Regions from separate parts of the Halomonas sp. AOP7-E1-9 genome, predicted to be linked through region 2. Evidence: predicted binding sites of a transcription regulator. Region 2 holds the regulator's gene; the other holds the start of a gene.

Region 1 (9,714 bases), on a different contig from region 2:
ACGCCCCATCAGGCCTTGGCAGTGATATCTTTCATTGTCCAAAGTGTACCCGTTCTGTGAGTGATACCAGCTCATTAAATTGCTCATCCAAATAGTCGCGATAAGTGCTCAGCGACCGATAATCAATTAATGAGCCATACTCATGTGTAATCCGATGACGTAATGGCTCGCTGGCAAGCGCGTAAGCTAACGCATCGTTCAAAACGGCAAGTTCTCCCGGCGGTGTTCCCGTAGGCGCAAAGTCTGCATGGGAAAACGAAGCGAGCCCCGCCAGGTACGAAAGATCAATTGTTTGATGACTGCCGAGCAACGTATAACCATCGGGCGAGGCATTTTTGACATACTGAGCGCCCCGCATGGCTTCACGACCGGGCATATTAACCACAAGCACAGGCTGGTCTAGATAAATTTGTGCCGTGTCAAAAATATCCCGAAACAGCACATCGGTCGCCCCTCCTAAACCAAAGGGAATGACAACGGTAATTTCTCTATCCGGGTACCGATTTTCAGCAAACGCGAACGTCGTTCCCCACAATAACAACCCACTGACAAACCCTAATGTGATGCAATAACGAGCGAGTCCCCTGCCACTATATGCCATGACATCAACCCCTCGTTTTTATTAGTTAACGCATAGCTACTCTTTGCAACATAGCTTTAATTTTCGGCCGCTACCACAAAAGCAGGGATCGTTACGCTGCGGCTTGAGACGCACGACCTCAGGCGTACCATCCACGTACCACCACCGGCTCTGCTCAAACACGAAACGCGAGTTTTCTTCAAGCATGTGCCAGCGGCCACGCTCTTTGAAATAAGCGCGAAAATGAACATAACCTTTATCAGCATCAGGGGGCGTCTCTTCGGATGCTGCTTTAACAATGGTGAGAGCTTTCCACTCGGTGTTAAGGTCCGGTGATAGCGCTTCCGGGCGAGTGCTCACGTGCCAAGTGGCAAGCACGTAGTCGCATAGATTCAGCGCAAAGGCACTGTAGCGAGAGCGCATTAGCGCTTCCGGGGTAGGGGCTGGCGCGCCATCGTGGTAACGGCCACAGCATACGTCAGTCGACAATCCTGTACCGCAAGGGCAACTTTTTTCAATTAGAGACATCATAGAAAGGCTCATATATCACGGTCACTTAAGCCTAACCGATAATCCTTAAAACCGTCCTACACATGGCCCATGTTTTCGTTCGATTTTGGCCCCATGTTAAGCGTATAGTGGCTGAGCAAGATTTTTTTGACTTACGGAGTACGAAACACGACCCAAGATTCTTTCCAAATGCAGCGGAGGTTCTCATGAAGGTTTATAAACCCGAATGGCAGTGCACGTTTAGCGTAAACGAGGGCGCAGAAGAATCAGCCAACTGGAAAGAGCGAGTCGCCTGGCGACTGCGGGCGATAGCCGACCGTTTGGACGGTGTTGGTCGGACGCTGAAGGTTAATTGTCATGTTTCTCCTCAGGTCAGCCAGGAGGAAATGGATACCTGCCTGGGCAAAGGGTTTGAAGTGACCCAGCAGCTGTTAACCCAGTTGGCGCATCAGCAAGCGTGTGAAGATGTGATGCGCAATGCCAAAGCCGAGCTTTTCGAACAGAACCACCAGCATCATTAACGTGGAGGAGGCTCCCACCCGTTGAGCGGGTGGGTTGAAATACGTCCATTCACATCGTTTTCAAACACGTTCTCAGATACCTTTCCCCACGACGTTTTCAAGTGCTTGTCTAATCAGCGCGATAGGGTTGGTGTAGCGCGTCTCCCAAACGGTCCATAAACGTCAGGCACGCCTCAAGTTCGCTTTTCTCAATATATTCATCCGGCTGATGCGCTTGAGCGATACTGCCCGGACCCAGAATAATCGTTTGTAACCCTTGGCCTTGATATTGTCCCGCCTCGGTGGCGTAGGCCACTGCGTGGTTGCAGCACTCACTTGGCAGGTGATCCTTGGCCAAGCGCAGTACAGCGTGGTTATCTCGGTCGGCAAGGCCTGGCACCGTTACATTCAGCGGCTCGGTCGTAATCTGGACGTCCTTGCCACGCGCCCTTAGCTCGGCACTTAACGTATCGGCATACGCTTCAAAACGCGCAAACACCTCATCAAACGTCTCGGTGGGCAGGTGGCGTATTTCCCACTCGAACTGGCACTCACGCGCCATGATATTGATCGCCGTACCGCCCTTGATCTTGCCTACGTGGAGGCTGGTGTGGGGTACGTTGAAAGCCTCATCCACTTTGCCCTCCTCCACCAACGCCGCCATGGTGTCTTCTATGAAGGTGACCAGTCGCGCTGCCACATGAATGGCCGAAGTGCCCTGGTTCACCTGACTGCTGTGCGCTTCGCGCCCTACGACGGTGGTGCGCAGATTGGTGGCGCCCTTCTGGGCCACGACGGGCTGCATGCTGGTCGGCTCACCGACAATGACGTGCGCGGTGGTTGAGTAGTGCTCGTAGAACCGTTTGATCAGCGCAGGCGCACCGACACAGCCAACCTCCTCGTCATAGGAAAAACCAAAATAGATCGGCTGCTGCAAAGGCGTTTTCACCCACGTGGGCACCATGGCAAGAGCGCAGGCAATGAAGCCTTTCATATCACAGGTGCCACGGCCGTAAAGCTTACCGTCCTGGCCGTCATGCAGGGCGAAAGGATCTGTCGACCAGGGCTGGCCTTCCACCGGCACCACATCGGTATGGCCGGAGAGCATCACCCCACCCGGCGCATCAGGGCCTATACGGGCAATCAAGTTCGCCTTGGTGCCGCAGGGGCTCATCACCCGTTCGGAGGCGACGCCGTACTCTTCAAGATAAGCTTCGACAAATTCGATCAGCGCCAGGTTAGAGCCACGGGAGGTAGTATCGAAAGAGACCAGTTTGGTTAATAGCGCTATTGCGTCACTCATACGACTCTCATTAGTTATGCACATTGTCTCAACCCTATCATCGCCCTCGCAGAGCGCCTACTACCAATGCCCTTGGATAAAACCCAAAGCTTTTATAAAACCTTGGTCCAGTTAGCATTCATCAAAATGTCATCTACACTCATTATTGTTCAGTGCACCCACAAATCTTAAAAAACGCATTGTGCCACCTGGCTCGCGCCAGGCCCAAAAGGAGCTCACATGTCTCGTTTTATGTTACGCGCGTTATCTACTGGCATCACCGCGGCTACGCTGAGTGTTTCCGCCCACGCCGCTACCGAGATCACCTGGTGGCACTCCATGGGCGGCGAGCTGGGCGAGCGCTTGAGCGCGCTTGCCGAAGACTTCAATGCCACCCAGGATGAGTACCGTGTTACGCCCTCCTATCGGGGTGAATACGAACAAACCATGGTTAACACCATTGCCGCTTTCCGTGCAGGCGAGCAGCCTCACATCGTACAAATTTACGAAGTGGGCACCGGCACCATGATGGCCGCCCAAGGCGCTATCTATCCGGTGTTTGAGCTGATGGAAGAGCACGGCAACACCTTTGACCCGGCTGATTATCTGCCTGTGGTAACCGGTTACTACACCGACACCAACGGCAACATGCTCTCCATGCCGTTCAACTCGTCCACACCGATTCTTTACTACAACAAAGCCATTTTTGAAGCGGCTGGCCTCGACCCTGAATCACCGCCTACTACGTGGGCTGAGATGGGCGAGATGGGTCAGCAAATCGTCGATGAAGGCGCGGCCTCTTGCGGTTTCACCATGGCCTATGCGGCCAACTGGGTCGGCCTTGAGAACTTCTCAGCGCTGCACAATCAGTCCATCGGCACCCAGGAGAACGGCTTCGGCGGTCTGGACACCGAGTTTGCCTTTAACGGCGACGTACAGGCGCGCTTTTGGGATCAGTTGAAAGAGTGGTCGGATAGCGGCGTCTATAGCTACGCAGGCCCAGCAAACGGCCCGGACGCGGCGCCCTCGTTCTATTCCAGCGACTGCGCGATGTACATGAACTCGTCAGCATCACGCGCCGATGTGTTGGCTAACTCCGACTTCGACGTAGGCTTTGGCATGCTGCCCTACTACGACGACGTAGACGGTGCACCGCAAAACTCAATCATCGGCGGCGCGACTCTGTGGGTGCTTTCCGGCCATGAAGACGACGAGTACACCGGCGTTGCTGAATTCCTTGAGTACCTCTCCTTGCCTGAAATTCAGGCCGAGTGGCACCAGGGCACCGGCTACCTGCCGATTACCACTGCCGCTTACGAGCTGAGCCAAGAGCAGGGTTACTACGACGAAAACCCAGGCGCGGATATCGCCATCGAGCAGATCAACTTAAACGAGCCGACAGAGAACTCCAAAGGCCTGCGCTTTGGCAACTACCCCCAAGTGCGCATGGTTCTGGACGAAGAGTTCCAGGCCGTACTAGCCGGCGACAAGAGCGGTCAGCAAGCGCTGGATGATGCGGCAAGCCGCGGCAATCAGATTCTTCGCGACTTTGAGGCAGCCAATAACTAAGCGCTTCTCGTTACTTGTCAACAAACCCCGGCTTTTATAGCCGGGGTTTGTTATAGGAGCCATCCCATACGCCCAAGTCACCGGGGCCTATGGGATGGCTTACTTCCTGGCAGCTGAGCACAGCGGCCAGCCGCACCAACGCCCGTACGACAGGATGTGTCATGCAGACCAAACGTTCCACCTATCAAAACCGGTGGCTCCCTTTCCTACTGTTAGCGCCGCAGTTGGCGATTACGCTGGTGTTTTTTATCTGGCCGGCAAGCCAGGCGGTTAAATCGAGTTTCGAGCGCACCGATGCGTTCGGCTTTAAAACAACGTTTGTCGGTCTGGAGAACTATGCACGCGTTCTGGCCGACCCCAGCTACCTGAACGCACTGGGGCGCACCGCGATTTTTTCCGTCTCAGTGACGGTACTTTCCATGAGCCTGGCGCTTTTACTGGCCGTTTGCGTCAACCGTGTGCTGAAGAGCGCCAAGTTCTATACCACGCTTCTGGTATGGCCTTACGCTGTTGCTCCGGTAGTAGCGGGTGTGTTGTGGTGGTTTCTGTTCAACCCCACCATCGGTCTTCTGCCGCATCTGCTCGACTGGTTCGGTATCAGCTGGAATCACCGCGTTTCGGGCTCTCAAGCCATGATTTTGATCACCATTGCCGCCGCTTGGAAGCAGATCTCCTATAACTTCCTGTTTTTCCTGGCAGGGCTGCAATCTGTTCCGCAGTCGCTCATGGAGGCAGCGGCCATTGATGGCGCGGGCCCCTTTAAGCGCTTTTGGACCATCGTGCTCCCGCTGCTATCGCCCACCACTTTCTTCCTGCTGATCATCAACATCAACTACGTGATGTTCGACACCTTCGGGGTGATCGATGCCACCACCGCTGGCGGGCCTGGCCAAGCCACCATGACATTGGTCTACAAGGTCTACACCGATGGCGTAGCGGGGCTGAATATAGGCTCCTCATCCGCCCAGTCGGTCATGCTGATGGGCATCGTGATTATCTTGACGTTTATCCAGTTCCGATACGTGGAACGCCGGGTCAACTACTAGTGCGTTAAGGAAGTAAACATGGTTGAAAACAGACCCTTTCTAAATATTCTGACCCACCTGGTGCTCATTGCAGGCGTATTGGTGGTGGCGTTCCCGGTGTATGTGGCCTTTATCGCCTCGACCCACGAATCCAGCGCCTTCGTGCGTGGGGTGTTGCCGCTGCTTCCCGGCGACAACATGTTTGCATCCTACCGGCAGATGCTCAGTTCCGGTTGGCAGGTAGGCGGCACGCCGCCGGTCTGGCTGATGCTGGGTAACTCGCTGATCATGGCACTGACGATTGCGATCGGTAAGATCGCTATTTCGATTCTTTCCGCTTTTGCGATTGTCTATTTCCGCTTTCCGTTTCGCATGCTGGCGTTCTGGATCATTTTTATCACGCTGATGCTGCCGGTCGAAGTGCGCATCATCCCCACCTACGCCGTTGTGGCAGATCTCGGCATGCTGAACTCCTATGCGGGCTTAACCCTGCCACTGATTGCCTCTGCTACCGCGACCTTCCTATTCCGCCAGTTCTTCATGACCGTGCCGGAAGAGCTGATGGAGGCCAGCCGAGTGGATGGCGCCGGGCCGATGAAGTTCTTCAAGGACATATTGCTGCCGGTATCGATCACCAATATCGCCGCTCTCTTTGTGATCATGTTTATTTACGGCTGGGTGCAGTACCTGTGGCCACTGCTGGTCACCACCGACGAAGACTTCTACACCATCGTGCTGGGCATCAAGCGCCTGATGGCCTCGTCCGACCGCGTACCCGCCTGGAACCTCATTATGGCGACCGTCACGCTTGCCATGCTGCCGCCGGTATTAGTGGTGCTGTTTATGCAGAAACTGTTCGTGAAAGGCCTGACCGAGACGGAGAAATAAGATGGCCAGTATTACCTTGGAAGGGCTTAGAAAAACCTACGCAGGCGACGTCCATGCCGTTAAAGGCATTGACCTGGCGATTGAAGACGGTGAGTTTGTGGTGCTGGTAGGCCCTTCAGGCTGCGGTAAATCCACGCTATTACGCATGGTGGCCGGGCTTGAAACGATTACCGACGGCACGCTCAAGATTGGTGATCGGGTGGTCAACAGTCTCGAACCCGCCGAGCGCGATATCGCCATGGTATTCCAAAACTACGCGCTCTATCCGCACATGACGGTGTACAACAACCTCGCTTACGGGTTGAAAAACCGCGGCTTTAAAAAACCCGAGATCGAAGAGCGGGTACGTAAAGCGGCCAAAATGCTTGAAATCGAAGAATTTCTTGCGCGCAAGCCGCGCAAGCTCTCCGGCGGTCAGCGCCAGCGCGTCGCCATGGGCCGGGCATTGGTGCGCGAGCCCGCGGCCTTCTTGTTCGACGAACCGCTCTCTAACCTGGATGCCAAGCTGCGTGTGCAGATGCGGGTGGAGATCAAGCAGCTTCAGCGGCGCTTGAAGACTACCAGCCTCTACGTAACCCACGACCAGTTAGAAGCGATGACGCTGGGCGATCGCTTAGTGGTGCTTAGCGCTGGCAAAATCGAGCAGGTAGGCACGCCCATGGAGATCTACGCGCGCCCTGCGTCGATGTTCGTGGCAGGGTTTATCGGCTCGCCTGCGATGAACATGGTGCCGCTTGAGTACCTGCAAACGCGCGGCACCCATGACCTGCTAGACGATCTTCCCGCCGAGACCGACACAGTCGGCATTCGCCCGGACGATATGCGCCTATCGCCACCCAATGCCCCCCACCTGGTGGTCGACTCCACGCTTGAGCTTTTTGAAGCCGCCGGCGCCGAAAGCCACCTTTACGTGCGGCTCGCCGACAGCGACCAGCCCACTGTGATTCGGGTGAGTGGCCAGCCGCCGGTCAACGAAGGCGAAACGCTACGCTTCTATGTCACCCGCGAAGCGCTGCACCCGTTTAACAGTGTAACCGGCCAGCGCGCGGGGGATTGACTCGCCTTTTACGAAAACAACAGCCAGTAGAAAAAGAGCAAGTAAAAAGGGGCGCTATAGGCTAGGTTTGAGAAAGCATTATTGACTATTATCCACTTTGGCGCCCCTATAGATGCGAATGGGTCTTCTACCATGCGTCCTAAACCCTCCTTACTCGATGCCCTTTACCGTACTCATGCCAGACGTGTTCAGGCCACCCTGATCCGTCTGCTGGGAGACTTCGAGCTTGCCGAGGAAGCCATGCAAGATGCCTTTGTCGCCGCAGCTCAACAGTGGCCTGCCAAAGGCGCCCCCGATAACCCTCAGGCGTGGCTGATCCGCACCGGCTATTACTGCGGAATCGATCAAATTCGTCGACGCAGTACAGCACGACGCCGGGCACATTTGCTATTACCGATGGAAGAAACCTGGGAATTCGACGATGTCGCTATCGCAGATGACTCACTGCGGCTGCTGTTTACCTGCTGCCACCCAAGCTTAAGCATAGAAGCACGCCTTGCGCTAACACTACGAGAGATGTGCGGGCTAACCACCGAACAAGTCGCCCGTGCCCTACTGATGAAACCTTCAACCGTGGCACAGCGCATCGTACGGGCAAAACGCAAGATTCGCGATGCGCATATTCCCTATGCGGTACCTGCGCCGGAGGCATTGCCCGAGCGTTTGCCGGACGTACTCCAGATTATTTACCTGGTTTTCAATGAAGGTTATTCAAGCAGTAGCGGCACGGCGGTGGTCGATATCAGCCTGACCCGCGAGGCGCTACGTCTTGGCGAGGAACTGGCAGCGTTGCTACCCCAGGGTGAAGTGTTTGGGCTACTGGCACTCATGCTGCTTACTAACGCCCGCCGGGATGCCCGCCAGGATCAACAAGGCGGCCTGGTCACACTGGAAGCGCAAAACAGGCGCTTATGGCACCAGAAGGAAATTCACACAGGTATTGAGTGGCTCGAACAGGCACTCGCCCTTACCCCTGTTGGTTTTTATACCCTCCAAGCCTCAATTGCCGCCGTACACGCCCAAGCCCATGACCCTGGGCAAACCGACTGGGCACGGGTTGTCCGGCTGTATGACGCTTTATGCCGCCATTACCCATCGCCTGTCCTGACCTTGAATCGCGCGGTGGCCGTTGCCATGCATGATTCCCCAGCAACCGGATTGAGCCTGCTTGATGAGCTATCTCATCATCCTCAACTCTCTCGCTACTATTTATTGTATGCGGCACAGGCGGATTTGCTACGTCGACAGGGCAACAATGACGCCGCGCGCGATGCCTACCAAAAGGCCCTGACATTAACCTCTCAGTATCCAGAAAAACGCTTTTTGCTCGACAGATTGACCGAACTTTAAGCATCGCTATAAAAACATCGTTATAAAAAAATAATCTGCAGGCCTGTCGATTTGCGAACACGCCAGACGTCTAGAGAGTATCCACCACAATAAAAGAGACTCTCAATGAAATTCATGCTGATACGGCGTGCCGATGCGGCCACCGAAAATGGCGTTATGCCATCCCAGGAAATGCTTGCCGCCATGGCTGATTACAACGAGCGCATGATGCAAGCCGGTGTACTCGTAAGCGGCAACGGCTTACATCCAACAAGCGATGGCTGCCTGATCCAGTTCAATAACGGCACTCCCACTATCCTCCCCGGCCCTCTGGCTCCTGCCAGTGAGCGTATCGCTGGTTATAGCGTGCTGGAGACACCTTCACTTGACGTCGCTTTGGAGTGGGCACAACAGTGGCCAACGCTGGATGCCGACGGCAACGTACTCCTTGAGCTAAGGCGCTACTTTACACTTGAGGAGTTTGAGCCCGGCGCAGGCCTGGATAAGCATCACGACCATGCTCGCGTACCGGATGCCATGAATGTGTATGTCGCCTTTCCTGGCACCTGCCGGGAAGCCATGCAGTTCTATGCCGACGTGCTCGGCGGCCACATAGAGTGCTTGCTGACTTACGCAGAAACCCCAGCAGCGGAACATGTCCCCCCTTCACTGCATGACCGCATCATCCACGCCTCGCTGAACCTACGCGGTCGTCGCTTGATGGGCGCCGACATGGCGCCTGAACAGTACATGCCACCACAAGGCGTGCAGATTCAGCTGGAGTATCAGGAGATCGAGCAAGCCTCCCTAACCTTTACACGGCTTGCCGAAGGCGGAGAGGTGATCATGCCTTTTGAACCAACATTCTGGTCTGCAGGGTTTGGCATGGCCACTGACCGCTTTGGCGTGCAGTGGATGATCAATGTGTCGGCGGATAGTTGCCTTTCTACTGAAGGAGAAACGCCATGAAATAT
Region 2 (9,714 bases):
TTAGCCTGCGTGAAGTGCGCCTGCGTATTCAGGCCGACGGCGCTCCTCAGCTGCCTTCCGGGCGCAACCTTCAGGCACGCTTTTTAGCCCAGCTGCCGTTTGCCTTAACGGGGGCCCAAAGGCGAGTGCTTGAGGAGATTGCGCTGGATTTAAGCCGCCCCGCCCCCATGCTGCGCCTGGTGCAAGGCGATGTGGGGTCGGGGAAAACCGTGGTGGCCGCCATGGCAGCGCTAGCGGCCCTGGCAGGCAATTGCCAAGCGGCGATAATGGCACCTACGGAAATCCTTGCTGAGCAGCACTACCGGGCGTTTAAGGCGTGGTTTGAGCCACTGGGTATTGAAGTCGCCTGGCTTGCGGGAAAATTAAAGGGCAAAACCCGCCTGGATGCCAAGGCAGCCATCGCCGATGGCCGCGCACGTATGGTGGTCGGCACCCACGCGCTGTTCCAGGACGACGTTCATTTTCAGTGTCTGGGGCTGGCCATTATCGACGAACAGCACCGCTTTGGGGTTCACCAACGCTTGGCTCTGCGTGAAAAAGGCGAAGCGGGTGGGTTAACGCCGCACCAACTGATCATGACCGCGACACCTATTCCCCGCACGCTGGCCATGAGCGCCTATGCGGACCTGGATGTCTCGGTGATTGATGAGCTACCGCCGGGGCGTACGCCGGTTAAAACGGTAGTGGTGTCTGATGAGCGCCGCCCGGAGGTTGTTGAGCGGATTCGCCGTGCCTGCAGCGATGGTCGCCAGGCCTATTGGGTGTGCACGTTGATTGATGAGTCCGAAGTGCTGCAGTGCCAGGCGGCGGAAGTCACCTGTCAGGAACTAACCGACGCGTTACCGGAGCTTGCCATTGGCTTGATCCACGGGCGAATGAAGGCCAGCGAGAAAGCCGACGTGATGGCTGCTTTTAAAGAGGGCGAGCTGGATCTGTTGGTAGCCACCACGGTAATTGAAGTGGGGGTGGATGTACCCAACGCCAGTCTGATGATTATTGAAAATCCGGAACGCCTGGGGCTTTCCCAGCTTCACCAACTGCGTGGCCGCGTGGGCCGGGGAAGCACGGAAAGCTTCTGTGTACTGCTTTATCATCCGCCGCTCTCCAAAAGCTCCCGCCAGCGCCTAAGCGTCATGCGTGAGACTACCGATGGTTTCCGTATCGCTGAAAAAGACCTGGAAATCCGCGGCCCGGGCGAGGTGTTAGGCACCCGACAAACGGGCCTGGCACAGATGAAAATTGCCGACCTGGAACGCGATGCTGACCTGTTAGAGCGCGTCACCGCGTTAGCGTGCGAGCTGCAAAGCGAACCGCAAATAACCGCCGTGCTGGTACGGCGGTGGTTGGGCGAAGCCGCAGGCCGCTACGGGCAGGTGTAGCGGTCAGTAACGGTACGTTTAAACGCTAGCGTTAGGGCGGGTAGTTTCCTCGATGGAGGCTGATGTGCGGGTCAAGCGATTCGCCGCCTCACCTAAAGGCGCTAGCTGTTCGGTGATGAGGCGTAGCTGGCTTTGAATAGGGCGATACATCACCACGGCTTGTTCGTCAGAGCTTGTCTTGCCGGACTCATCCAGCTGTGTGAGTAGCTCGCTGACGGGCTCATTGAGCGGGGCAACCAGCTGACGCTTGTCCAACTGCTCGGCAAGCTGGCCCAGAAGTTCGCTGATCCGTTTAGCGGATGGCATCAAGGCGGCGTCATCCTCGCCTTCCAGCAAGCGGTGCCGGTGGGCGCCCAGGGCCGAGAGGTGGCTAAGCAGCGTATTGGAGAGCACCAAAAAGCGTAGGCCATTATCGGCATCCTGTTTGCGGTAGTGGCCTGGCTCGTGAAGCATATTGGTGAGCAGGGTAGAAAGCGCGGCATCGGCATTGTGGGCATTGCGCCGTGCCAAGCGGTACGCAAGGTCGTCCTGCTTGCCCTCTTCGTATTGATGAATAATTTCATCCAGATAGCGGCGGTGGTTGGTAAGCGTCTTCGCCGCTTCCCGATACAGCCGGCGGCCCTGCCAATCGGGCAGAATAAAAAACACCGCGAGTCCTGCAATCAGCGAGCCAATTAAGGTGTCAAACAGGCGCGGCCAGATAAGGTCGAAGCCGTCGCCTACCTGGTTAAAGCTACACAGCACCAGCAACGTGATGGCCGCTGTCGCCACGACATAGCGTTTTTCCCGGTTGGCAAAAAAGGTGACGCCAGCGGCCACCGCAATCACGCTCTGCACGCTTGGCTGGGGAAACAGGCTGATCGACACCCAGCCTGCCGTAAGGCCAAGTACCGTGCCCAAAATGCGTTGGGAAAGAAAGCGTCGCGTTGTAGCGAAGTTAGGCCGACATACAAACAGGGTAGTCAGCAAAATCCAGAAGCCTTGTTCGGGGTCCAGCCACTGAAGCAGGCCGTAGCCCGCCATGAGCGCGGTTGTCAGGCGTACCGCGTGGCGAAAGGTGGGCGAGCCAAGGGTAAAGTTGAGCTGTACTCGCTTCCACGCTTCCAGCAGGCTGGAGGGCGAGCGATCATAGAGCGCGCTATCTTCGCGGTCGTTGGTGGTATCCGGGTTATGAGCACTGGCGATCTGTGCTTCGAGCGTCGCGAGGTTGTCCGCCAGCGCATTAAGCGGGTGCATCAGTTTGCGCCATTCGGGTTTGCCGCGTTCGCTCAAATTATCGATAGAGGCCCTAAGGTCGGCCAAGGCTTGTTCACTCTGCTTATGGTCAAAAGCGCGCTTCAGCAGTAACGATTTGGCTAGCTGACGGCAGGCGCGGCCCTGCTGATCCAAAAGCCGCTGGCAGCGAAACAGTACGTCATGGTGAAAAAATGCTTCGGTGAGGGCGCTGTAGGGGTAATGGGTCGAGCTTGCCCGTTCATGAATATCCTGAGCAATAAAGTATATCTGCAGGTAACGGTTAAGCTTTTGACTTCCACGCTGGCCTTCCAGACGACGAAAAATCATCTCTTTTGCCTGGTTGAGGGCATCCACCACTTTGCCGTTCTGGCGTGCCAGCGCCACGCGACGGGCTTCTACATCGACCCCGCGTACGGGTTCAAACAGCGCTGATTTAAGAATCAGAAACTCGCCCAGCGTCTTGTACACGCGCGCCATGCTCTGCTTGACGGGTTGACGAGAAAAAAGAACACACCAGACAACGGAAATAACCCCGTACCAGGCCGCACCCGCCAACAGCAGCAACTGGCGTGAGGCCACATCGGCATCCACACCGCCGTGCTGCTCAATATTGATCATTGAGTAGATCGATAAAATCAGCGTGCCTGAGGCAATCGTGGCGTATCGCTGGCCGATAGCGCCCAACATGATGAGGGTGAACGTGGATATTCCCAGCCCCAGCGCAAACAGCCATGGCCAAGGAAACAGCCACTGCACGATAAATGAGGCTGAGGTAAAACATACCAGGGTTACCAGCAGCGCCTGTAAGCGGCCTTGCCAGCTGTCATCGGTTTCGGAGAGCGCGCAGGCGATAATGCCCAGAAACAGCGGTATTACCAGGGCGATGTCGCCAAGATAAAGGCTAAATAGCAGGGCTGCGCTGAATGCGATAAAAACGCGCAGGCTATAGGCAAACTTATCAAGTGTCCAAAGACGCCGAAGCGGCAGTGAAATAGGCATAGACGCTCTTATTGTCAGTCGTTGTTAGACTTTAGTATAAGCCATGGGGCTGGTTCGTTGCTATGGTTTTGGGGTTATCACGTTATGCGTTTTTGGAGCAGATAAGCCCCTACCATTCGACCACACGCTTGCCTATATTATCGCCATTGAGCAACCCAATGAGCGCTGCCCCCGATATTTTCAAAATTGCGCGTAATACCAGAAGGCGCCGTGTTATTGAGTTGCCTAGCGTAATCAGGAAGGCGGTGATTTAGTACGGTCTTGAGCTCCAAACGGTGCAGCCAGTCACGCTTGTAGGTACGTCCGGCCGTTACGATCACGTTTGCCCCTGGCGCTGTGCCAACATTATGGTGGGAGGAGGGCAGGTGAAACGCGTAGGAACCCGCCACCTACGGGTGGCGGGTAGAACCGCTGGAAGAAGCGTTACAAATACTTCAGCAGTTTTTGCAGCTTGTTCATATCGGTGGAGTCACCGACAAGGCGTACCTCGCCGTTGAGCATTCCATCGAGGAAAGCTTGCTGCGTTGGCTTTCTAAGGATACGTAATGCGGCTTCCTGATCGCGAAAGCGCAATTCAAGATCCAAATCGACTGGCAGGCCTTTACCTGAAGAGACCCCTTTGGGGGTCATCCGGTAGTAGCGAGCAATGCTCAAGTCTTCCGTCGCAATGCCCCAGTCCAGGTGGCGCATCCTTTCAAGCTGTTCACGAAAGCGCGGCTTGCGGCGCAGGGCACGCTTGAGCATTAGGCTCAATAGCCACAGCGTCAGCTTGAGTTTCATTAGGAAACGGCGTCCTTAAGCGCTTTACCCGGCTTAAAGGCAACATTTTTGCTGGCCGGAATTTGTAAAGGAGCACCCGTTTGCGGGTTTTTGCCGGTACGTGCTGCACGCTCACGTACGGTAAAGGTACCAAAACCAATCAATGCCACATCTTCGCCTTTTGCAACGCTGTTGGTGATTTCATCCAGAATAACATTCAGGACTTGGCCTGCTTTGTCTTTGGATAGGTCGGCACCCTCAGCGATGGCAGCGGCGAGTTCAGGTTTGCGCATAGGAAATTCCCCTCATTAAAAGTAAGCGTAAAGCATCGTGGTGTTGTTAAAAGCACTCACTAGGCCAAGCTAGCTTATCCAGCCTAGACGTGAACGCGATAAAAATCAGCCCAGCAGTGTGGGAGCTGCTCGGGAAAGCTCCACTTTCCGTCTCACGCAGCCGCCTGTCAACGCAAAACCGACTAAATTCCCGTCTTTATCTTCGGCAAGCGCCGTCATATCACCCCCTTCGCCCTCAATTCGCCAGTGTTCGGGTATCGCCGAAGGCGGATAGGCCACTACGGGCAATAGCGGCGTTTTCACAATGATGGGCCAGGCGCCAAAGCTGACCTGCGTTGGTGAGCCGGCAAGCGTTGCCGAGAGTGCTTTGGCACTGGCTTGTAATGGCTGGACGTACATGGCATTGAGGCCTTCTATGCAAGCAACATCGCCCAAGGCATAAATATGCGGGTGCGAAGTGCGCAGATACCGGTCTACCTGAATACCTTGTGGTGAAACGGCAAGCCCGGCGGCCTTTGCCAGCGCGGTTCTTGGCGTAAGGCCGGTTGCCAGTAAAATAACATCGGCGTTGACGATGTCATCGTTGCTAAGCGTTAGCCGAACCGTGCTGTCATTATTTGGGGTTAACTCTTTAATCGTGCGGTGAAGCGCAAGCTTTATACCGGCTTCCTGAAAGGCATCACTCAGCGCAAACCCCAGTGGTTCTGGTAATAGCCTGGGTAACGGCGTGGCCTCTGGAGCAATCAGGGTGACTTGATGGCCACCTGCCTGCAGGTCATTGGCAAATTCACAGCCGACTAATCCTGCGCCGATAACGGCAATGCGCGCGGGGCGATCGTTCAGCGCGTGATGGAACAGGCGATAGTCGTTGAGATCGTTAATGGTAAAGCAGTAGCGAGCAACGCTTTCTGGAATGGCAAAAGGCACTCGGGATTCAGCACCGGTCGCCAGCACCAGCGTATCGTAGGCAAGTGTTTGCCCGTCACTAAGCTGTATAGTGTGCGTGTCTGGTGTCACGTGTTCTACTGACGTATGGGTAAGCACATGGGCATCCAGCTCATCGGCCAGTACCGCGGCTGAATGCCTGGCCAACTGGTGGGGCGAGAGGCGTTTTGCAAAGCCGGTAGATAACAGCGGCTTGCTGTAGTCCTCGCCGCTGTCTGCGCTCACCAAAATAATCGAGCGCTTATCGCCTTGGCGGCGTAGCGCACGGGCAAGCCCAATGCCTGCCATGCCGGTGCCAATGATGATCAACTCAGCGTGGCCAGTCGGGTTGCTAACCGGATGTGATGCAGGCATGCCATCCCCAAATAATCGGTGTCGTAAAAGCTTTTAAGACCACCATGTTACACTAGCTTCTCTGTTTTTTGCCCAGGAGTATCTGGTGGTGACGTCCTCTTTTCGGCAAACGCATGCCTTTCCTGTTTGGCAGCCCGTGGCTGCGTTACGCCCCGCCATGAGCGCTGCCTGGTGGGAGTGGGTTGCGTCTACGGATTCACTAACGGCTCGCTTGCAAGCGGCAGGCGCAGGGCAACCATTCCGTGTTCGCCTGCTGCGCCAAGGCGCCGGCGTGCCTCTGCATGATGAAGCGCAGGCGTTGGGGATTGAGCTTCGTCGCTATGCCTGGTTAAGGGAGGTCGCCCTGTGCGTGGGTGATAACCCTTGGGTGGTCGCACGTTCGGTTGCCCCCTTAACACAGCTAAAAGGCCAGCGATTGGAGCAACTTGGTGAGCGCGCGCTGGGCAGTTGGCTGTTTCGCCAGCCAGATTTAGTACGCGGCCCTCTTGAAGCTACGAGCGGTGCGCCACGCTTTGCCTTCCCTCAGGTTGCTGGCGTGAAAAGTCGTTGGGGGCGGCGCTCAGTGTTTCAACATGGTGGGTTATCGCTACTTGTACAAGAGTACTTTTTATCCACCATGGCAGATGACCTTCGTTTGTCTTCGCGGTAGGCTTGCTCGGCATCTCTTCTTTACGTGAGGTAGGCATGGATCGTTCTTTGTTGCGGCCAGTCGGATGGGCGCGAGTCGCTGATTTTTTACACTTAATGCGCCTGGACCGCCCCATTGGTACCTGGCTATTGATGTGGCCTACCTTATGGGCGCTTTGGGTGGCTACAAACGGGGTGCCTGGTCGCAACGTGCTGCTTATTTTTGTGGCAGGTGTTTATGTTATGCGCGCTGCTGGCTGCGTTGTGAATGATTACGCTGACCGCCATGTTGATGGCCACGTTAAGCGCACGAAACATCGTCCACTGGCGACGGGGCGAATCAGTGAAACCGAAGCCAAACTGCTGTTTATTGGGCTGGTCACTGTTGCGTTTGTGTTAGTGCTGCTGACCAACTGGTTTACGGTGCTGCTGTCGATTGGTGGCGTGGTCCTGGCGTTTATCTACCCCTTTATGAAGCGTTACACCCATCTTCCTCAGGTGGTGCTGGGGGCGGCTTTTTCGTGGGCAATCCCCATGGCGTTTGGGGCGGTGCTGGGATATGTACCTGTGGAAGCCTGGTTGCTGTTTTTTGCGAACGTACTGTGGACGGTTGCTTACGATACCCAATACGCCATGGTCGACCGTGACGATGACCTAAAAATTGGTATTAAATCAACGGCGGTGCTGTTTGGCAGTGCAGACCGCTTGATGATTGGGTTACTGCAACTGGCGACGTTGGTGCTGTTAGCCTTTGTGGGTGTTCGTATGGGGCTGGGTGGTTTTTTCTGGCTGGGCCTTGCCGGTATGGCGGCCACCTTTATTCATCAACAGCGCCTGATTCGGCATCGTGAACGCGACCCGTGTTTTCAGGCTTTTTTGAATAATTACTGGTCAGGGCTGCTGGTTTTTGCCGGCATTGCGCTAAGTTGGTGGCCAGTGGCCGGGCCGCTCTAGCAAAGCGTGATTAGCGCCTGTCATTCGTTCTTGTTATTGGCTATTGTCATATAAGTGTCATCAAGTCATGGTGTTATTGTCACTGAGATGTCATTGAATTACCTTTCATTGAGCACCGTGAGGCCCTGGAATGACCGCCAAGACCGTTTTGATTGTCGATGATGAAGCACCTATTCGCGAAATGATCGCAGTGGCGCTGGAAATGGCTGACTATCGCGTGCTTGAAGCGGATAACGCCCAGGATGCCCACGCGTTAGTCGTTGACCATCAGCCTGACTTACTGCTTCTGGATTGGATGATGCCAGGTACCAGTGGTATTGAGTTGGCGCGACGCCTTAAGCGTGAAGAAGCCACCGCCGAAATGCCGATTATTATGCTCACCGCCAAGGGTGAGGAAGACAATAAGATTCAAGGCCTTGAGGCGGGCGCGGACGACTATATCACCAAACCCTTCTCGCCCCGTGAGTTGGTCGCGCGCTTGAAAGCCGTATTGCGACGCACCACTCCGCGTGGCGTAGAAGACCCCATCGAAATTAACGGCCTTCTACTCGACCCCGTCAGCCACCGTGTTAGTGCGCATGGCAAGGCGTTGGAAATGGGGCCCACTGAATATCGCCTGCTGCAGTTCTTTATGACCCACCAGGAGCGAGCCTATACGCGCAGCCAACTGCTGGACCAGGTATGGGGCGGCAATGTGTATGTTGAAGAACGCACAGTGGATGTACATATTCGGCGCTTGCGTAAGGCGTTAGGCGATGTGCATCAAAACCTGATTCAGACGGTACGGGGTACCGGTTATCGTTTCTCAGCCCGGGTGTAACAGTGCGCCTATGGAGCCGTGAGCTTTGGCGTATTGCCTGGTTAGCGACCATAGGTGTTTGCCTGGGGTGGCTGCTAGGCTCAGCGGGCCTTGGCTTGGCAGCCGGGTTGGCCGTTTGTCTTTTTTACCATTTACGCCAACTGCGCGTCCTCTTTCAATGGTTAACCCTTAACCCTCATAACGAGCCCCCGGCTGCGGGTGGCATGTGGGGGGATTTGCTTGATCGTCTTTACCGCTACCAAAAAAGCCAGCGCATTACACAAGGTCGATTGCGGTCTACGCTTGCGCGTATCCAGGAATCCTCAGAGGCCATGCGCGACAGCGTGGTAATGCTCGACCGCCACGGTGATTTGGAGTGGTGGAACAGTGCAGCGACGGATATGCTGGGCCTACAAACCGCGCACGATCGTGGCCAGCACATTACCAATTTGTTGCGTGACCCACGCTTTATCAGCTACTTCAACGCCCGCGATTACAGCGAACCGCTTACGCTGACCTCACCCATTGATGAGCGCAGCATTCTGCAATACCAAATTACCTTGTATGGCGACGATGAGCGCCTGGTGATGGCGCGGGATATCACTCGTTTGCACCGCCTTGAGCAGATGCGCAGAGACTTCGTGGCCAACGTCTCCCATGAGCTGCGTACGCCGCTAACCGTTCTTTCTGGCTACCTCGAAACCTATGGTGACTTGGCTGAGCAGCTTCCGCCTCGCTTGGGCAGGGGGATCGAGCAAATGCAGGACCAGACGCAGCGCATGCAAAATCTGGTTAACGACCTGCTGCTTTTGTCACGCTTGGAAATTGATCAAGGCGGGCAAGATCATCAGGCGCTGTCGGTTGAGCAATTGCTTAATAGCGTCTGCCAGGATGCATTGGCGCTATCGCACCGTAAGCATGTTGTCCGTGTTGCTATTGAAAGTGACGCCCAGCTCATAGGGAGCGAGCAGGAAATACGTAGCGCCATTTCTAACCTGGCTTTCAATGCGGTGCGATATACCCCAGAGGGTAGCCAAATTATACTGCGCTGGGCGCCCATGGAAGATGGAAGCGCATGCATAGAAGTAGAAGATGATGGAGAGGGCATCGATCCTGTCCACCTCCCCAGGCTAACGGAGCGCTTTTATCGGGTTGATAAAGGCCGGAGTACCGCGACAGGCGGTACTGGGCTTGGTCTTGCCATCGTTAAGCATATCCTGCTGCGCCATGATGCTCAGCTTCAGGTTGAATCGCACCCTGGCGAAGGTTCGCTATTTCGCTGTACTTTCCCCGCCACTCGGCTGGCTGCTACCTCCTAGCCTCCTTCCTGGTCTTCTGTATAACCTTTATCCAAGCGTGCCATATGGAC

Evidence for each region. Region 2 encodes PhoB, which activates phosphate uptake and scavenging genes when phosphate is short. Its sites were predicted from a motif close to TGTCATANNNNTGTCANA; they were not measured.
Region 1: ugpB (sn-glycerol-3-phosphate ABC transporter substrate-binding protein UgpB) is a predicted target of PhoB. The motif match lies at 3,010-3,027, and genes of this name have one in related genera.

Annotation. Positions count from the first base shown of each region.
Region 1 covers NZ_JBQSVC010000008.1:86,007-95,720, forward strand. The annotation lists gene ACT3R4_RS06935 (type 2 periplasmic-binding domain-containing protein) at 32-601, opposite strand; gene ACT3R4_RS06940 (YchJ family protein) at 638-1,111, opposite strand; gene ACT3R4_RS06945 (hypothetical protein) at 1,297-1,611, shown strand; gene argE (acetylornithine deacetylase) at 1,721-2,893, opposite strand; gene ugpB (sn-glycerol-3-phosphate ABC transporter substrate-binding protein UgpB) at 3,113-4,441, shown strand; gene ugpA (sn-glycerol-3-phosphate ABC transporter permease UgpA) at 4,603-5,487, shown strand; gene ugpE (sn-glycerol-3-phosphate ABC transporter permease UgpE) at 5,506-6,354, shown strand; gene ACT3R4_RS06970 (sn-glycerol-3-phosphate import ATP-binding protein UgpC) at 6,356-7,411, shown strand; gene ACT3R4_RS06975 (RNA polymerase sigma factor) at 7,544-8,761, shown strand; gene ACT3R4_RS06980 (YciI family protein) at 8,867-9,709, shown strand; gene ACT3R4_RS06985 (YciI family protein) at 9,706-9,714, shown strand, end outside.
Region 2 covers NZ_JBQSVC010000004.1:78,638-88,351, reverse strand. The annotation lists gene recG (ATP-dependent DNA helicase RecG) at 1-1,379, shown strand, start outside; gene yccS (YccS family putative transporter) at 1,398-3,614, opposite strand; gene ACT3R4_RS03915 (hypothetical protein) at 3,752-3,934, opposite strand; gene ACT3R4_RS03910 (hypothetical protein) at 4,038-4,394, opposite strand; gene ACT3R4_RS03905 (HU family DNA-binding protein) at 4,394-4,666, opposite strand; gene ACT3R4_RS03900 (NAD(P)/FAD-dependent oxidoreductase) at 4,772-5,965, opposite strand; gene ACT3R4_RS03895 (chorismate--pyruvate lyase family protein) at 6,051-6,614, shown strand; gene ubiA (4-hydroxybenzoate octaprenyltransferase) at 6,650-7,546, shown strand; gene phoB (phosphate regulon transcriptional regulator PhoB) at 7,677-8,366, shown strand; gene phoR (phosphate regulon sensor histidine kinase PhoR) at 8,369-9,664, shown strand.